2 regions of the Cupriavidus sp. 207A1 genome follow, and region 2 is predicted to be linked to the other one. Evidence: predicted binding sites of a transcription regulator. Region 2 holds the regulator's gene; the other holds the start of a gene.
What was found. The regulator FNR, encoded in region 2, switches genes on or off when oxygen is low (the NO sensors DNR and NnrR bind a similar motif). The targets are predictions, from matches to a motif close to TTGATNNNNATCAA.
Positions count from the first base shown of each region.

Region 1: the regulator FNR is predicted to act here: its motif matches at 907-920, upstream of AC3FMM_RS09355 (nitrite reductase).

Region 1 covers NZ_JBYOJO010000004.1:280,698-283,147, forward strand. Annotated here, with positions in the region: gene AC3FMM_RS09345 (TerC family protein) at 1-318, shown strand, start outside; gene AC3FMM_RS09350 (universal stress protein) at 329-754, shown strand; gene AC3FMM_RS09355 (nitrite reductase) at 1,028-2,450, shown strand, end outside.
Region 2 covers NZ_JBYOJO010000003.1:237,309-239,758, forward strand. Annotated here, with positions in the region: gene ccoG (cytochrome c oxidase accessory protein CcoG) at 1-263, shown strand, start outside; gene AC3FMM_RS06715 (FixH family protein) at 307-516, shown strand; gene AC3FMM_RS06720 (hypothetical protein) at 513-758, shown strand; gene fnr (fumarate/nitrate reduction transcriptional regulator Fnr) at 813-1,538, opposite strand; gene AC3FMM_RS06730 (sulfite exporter TauE/SafE family protein) at 1,616-2,374, shown strand.

The DNA of each region.
Region 1 (2,450 bases), on a different contig from region 2:
CCCTTCATCGTCTTCACTTCGAACATCTTCGCGATCATGGGACTGCGCGCGCTGTACTTCCTGCTCGCCAACCTGGCGGCGCATTTCCATTACCTGAAGTACGGCCTCGCCATCGTGCTCGCCTTCATCGGCGCCAAGATGCTGGTCGAGCCGTGGTTCCACGTACCGGTGCACTGGTCCCTGGGCGCGGTCGCGATGACGCTGTTCGTTTCCGTCCTGCTCAGCCAGGCCAGGACCAGGCGAGCCGCCGCGGCGCGCGATCAGCCGGGCCGCAGCGGCACACCGCGCGAACGCGAGACCGGTAACCGGCGCACATGAGGAGCAAGCCATGAACAAGATCCTGCTGGCGACCGACGGGTCGTCCTATAGCGACGCGGCTGCGCGCTACCTGGCGCAAAGCCCGTTGCTGACCCGCGACTTCGTCGTGCACGTGGTGCATTGCGAGCCGGATGTGCCCGGCGACATCAAGTCGTTCATCGACCGCGGCACGCTCGACGACTGGCATCGCGAACAGAACGAGAAGGCGATGGGCTCGGTGGCGAGCATCCTCGGCGATGCCGGGATTCCGTTCGAGCGCCATGGCTTCACAGGCTTCGCGCCGGCCCGCATCGTCGAGTACGCGAGCCAGATCGGCGCCGGCCTGATCGTGATGGGCTCGCACGGCCGCGACGGCTTCCTGGATGCCATCGTCGGGTCGGTGGCCAGGCGGGTCCTCGCCCATGCGCACTGTCCCGTGCTGCTGATCAAGGATTAGCAGCGCGTCGCTCCCACTACGCAGGGGCCCTTGCCTTCAGGGCGGCGCGCGATCCCGCGAGATGGCGCCGCCCCGGGAACACGCGCGCCTGCCGCACACGCAACCCCGTCTTCTCGACAGGCAAAGAACCGCTGCATGACATCCTGCCCGGTTTGATGCCAGTCAATCCCCTTCTCGCAGTGTGTCCGCATCATCTCTGCAAGCGCCTGGTGCCAGTTCGCGCCCCACAGCACCGCGACAACAGCTTTCCACAACCCGCTGAAACACGGCACCATGAAAGCAAGAAAATGGCTTTACCCCGCATGCGCGGCACTGCCGCTCTCGCTCTGGCTGGGTCTTCCCCAGGCAGCCACCAACACCGCCAGGGCAGCAACGAAGCCTGAGGCAAAGGCCGAACAGAAGGCTGTACAGAAGGCGGCAATCCCCACGCTCACCGCGGCTGAATTCGACCACGCACGGCAGATCTACTTCGAACGCTGCGCCGGCTGCCACGGCGTGCTGCGCAAGGGCGCCACCGGCAAGGCGCTGACGCCGGACATCACCCGCGCGCGCGGCACCGAGTACCTGAAGACCTTCATCAAGTACGGCAGCCCCGCCGGCATGCCCAACTGGGGCACCTCGGGCGACCTCACCGACAAGGAAGTCGACCTGATGGCGCGCTACATCCAGCTCGACCCGCCGACGCCGCCCGAGTTCTCGCTCGCCGATATCGAGAAAAGCCGCAAGGACATCGTACCGGTGGCCAAGCGCCCGACGCAGAAGATGAACCAGTACAACCTGGACAACCTGTTCTCGGTCACGCTGCGCGACGCCGGCGAAGTCGCGCTGATCGACGGCGACAGCAAGCAGATCATCAATATCGTCAAGACCGGCTATGCGGTGCATATCTCGCGCATGTCGGCGTCGGGACGCTACCTCTACGTGATCGGCCGCGACGCGCGGCTGGACCTGATCGACCTGTGGCTGCCCAAGCCCGATATCGTCGCCGAAGTGAAGATCGGCATGGAGGCGCGCTCGGTCGAGACCTCCAAGTACAAGGGCTACGAGGACAAGTACGCCGTGGCCGGGTCCTACTGGCCGCCGCAGTACGTGATCATGGAGGGCGACACGCTCAAGCCGCTCAAGGTAGTGTCCACGCGCGGCATGACCGTCGACAACGAATACCACCCCGAGCCGCGCGTGGCGTCGATCGTGGCCAGCCATTTCCATCCGGAGTTCGTGATCAACGCCAAGGAGACCGGCAAGATCCTGATGGTCAACTACTCGGACCTGGCCAACCTGAAGACCACCACCATCGACTCGGCCAAGTTCCTGCATGACGGCGGCTTCGACTCGACCGGACGCTACTTCCTGGTCGCCGCCAACGCCTCCGACAAGATCGCCGTGGTCGATACCAAGGAAGACAAGCTGGCGGCGCTGGTCAACGTCGGCAAGACCCCGCACCCTGGCCGCGGCGCCAATTTCACGCATCCGCAGTTCGGCCCGGTCTGGGCCACCAGCCACCTCGGCGACGAGACCATCAGCCTGATCGGCACCGACCCCGCCGGCCATCCGGCGCAGGCGTGGAAGGTGGTGCAGACGGTCAAGGGCCAGGGCGGCGGCTCGCTCTTCATCAAGACCCATCCCAAGTCGTCCAACCTGTGGGTCGATACGCCGCTGAACCCGGATGCCAAGCTCAACCAGTCGGTCGCCGTGT
Region 2 (2,450 bases):
TCAACACCACCGAGGCGCCGATGCAGATCCGCGTGCGTGCCGACAGCGATGAACTGAAGGACCTGACGGTCGAATACGACAAGCAGGCCGAATCGCTGGCGCCAACCTCCAACCGGCTGCTGCCGATCCGCATCCGCGTGCCGATAGAGGCCGCCAGGCAAGGCACGCACAAGATCAACGTAACAGTAACGAGCGAAGGCACGGAGCAAGGGCATGCTGAAATTCGGCAATCCACCAGTTTTATCGTGCCGCGCGATTTGTGAAGCTAGGCGACTCACACGTAGTCGCCAGGACGAAGGGGGCAAGATGAGTCAGCAAGGCAATCCGTGGTGGAAGGAACCGTGGCCATGGCTGCTGATGGCCGGTCCGCTGGTGGCCATGGTGGCGTGCGGCGTGACGATCTGGCTGGCGTCGGCACACCCCGACCTGCCGGTGCAGGGCGCGGCGCGGCATGGCCTGGTGGTCGAGAAGGTGGAAGCGGTGGCGCCCAAGTCCGCGGCAGCGAGGCAGCCATGAGGTTGCGCTGGCTGATGTGGGTGCTGTGGCCGGGCTTCCTGATGGCGGGTCTGGCGACGGCGACGGTTTTTTCCGTCGTCGATCCGGGCGACCTCAAATTCTTCGGCCATCCGATCGAATCGTCGCGCGAGTCGGTCTATACCGTCGGCTTCCTGCTGGCGTGGGTGTTCTGCGCGTTGTCCAGCGGGCTGACGCTGTACACCATGCCGACGCGGCTGGCGGATACGGACGAACTGGAATAGGGAAGGACTATCGCGTTGCCGGCGCCGCAGGCGGCGCGGCAACGCCGCGGTGGCTCAGCAGCTACGGCTGTAGAGTTGCTTGATGCCGTCGATGTCGATCAGCTTGACATGCCGTTGGCGGATCTGGATCAGCCCGGCCTCGGCAAAGCGCGAGAACAGGCGACTCACGGTCTCGAGTTTCAGCCCGAGGTAGCTGCCGATCTCTTCGCGGCTCATGCGCATCACGAACTCGGACGCCGAATAACCGCGCGCCGACAGCCGTTCCGACAGGTTGATCAGGAAGGCGGCGAGGCGTTCCTCGGCGCGCATCGAGCCGAGCGTGACCAGCATCAGCTGGTCGTGCGTGATTTCCTTGCCCATCAGGCGCAGGAACTGCTGTTGCAGCGAAGGCAGGTCGGCGGACAGCGTCTGCAGATCGTTCATGCGGACCACGCATACCTCGGTATCTTCGAGTGCGGTCGCATCGGATGCATGCTGCATCTCGCCCAGGCCGTCGAGGCCGACGATTTCACCGGGCAGGTGGAACCCGGTAATCTGCGAGCGTCCGTCTTCGGTGGTGACATGCGTCTTGAGCGTACCGAAGCGGATGGCGTAGACCGCGGTGAGCGGGTCACCCATGCGGTAAAGGGTTTCCCCCTTGTGCACGCGGATGCGTTCCTGCACCAGCGTGTCGATCTTGGCAAGGTCTTGCTGCGACATGCCAACCGGGAGGCACAGCTGTCCCATCGCACAGGTGGAGCAGCGGGGCGACATCTCGGTAATGGGGATGGAAGTGAGCAATTGGAACCTGCTAGAAATGGCAGCGGGGCACGATATGGGCATTTTACCGTGCGATGTGATCCGGCAGGGAGACAGAATTGACATTTGGAGTATTGATCAGCGTTTTCCTGCTCGCTCTGCTGGGCGGCGTGCACTGCGCCGCCATGTGCGGCGGCGTGGCGCTGGCCGTGGAGCAGCGGCGCGGCAAGGCAGCGCCGGTCAGCCTGGTGCGCAGCCGCACTGCATGGCTCGGCGAGTTACTGTTGATGCACTTTGGCAGGATTACCACCTATATGCTGCTCGGTGCGGCGCTGGGCGCCGCGGGCGCCACCGCCTGGAAGCAGGACTACCTGCCAGTGCAGCGCTGGCTGTTCGGCGCCGGCAGCCTGATGCTGCTGTGGTCGGGCTGGCGCCTGCTGCGCGGCAGTACCTTTACCGTGAACTGGCTGGAGCGGCTGGCGGCGCGTGCCGGCGCTGCGGTGGCCGGGCGGCTCGGCGGCGTCGCCGGCGCGTTGCCGGCCTTCGTGCGGGCGCGCGGCGGGCTGGCCCGGCGTTATGGCGTGGGCCTGGCCTGGGGGCTGGTGCCGTGCGGCATGGTCTACGGTGCGCTGACGCTGGCGCTGCTGGCGGGCAATGCCGGCTCGGGCGCGCTGGTGATGGGCGTGTTCGGGCTTGGCACGCTGCCGAACCTGCTGGTGCTGTCCGGGCTGTCCGGCTATCTGAGACTGTGGTCGCGGCGACCGGGCGTGCGCCTGGGCGCGGGCCTTGCCGTGATGGCGTTCGGCGGGCTTGGCATTGCGCGAGCGGTGCTGCTGCCACATTCGCTGGCGGAACAGGGCTTTTGCCTGGTGTTTTGATGCCCCATGCGGCATCCTGCGGCGCCGGCACCCCGCGCAAGCAGGATGATGGTTGCAGGCGGAGCCGGGAATGCCA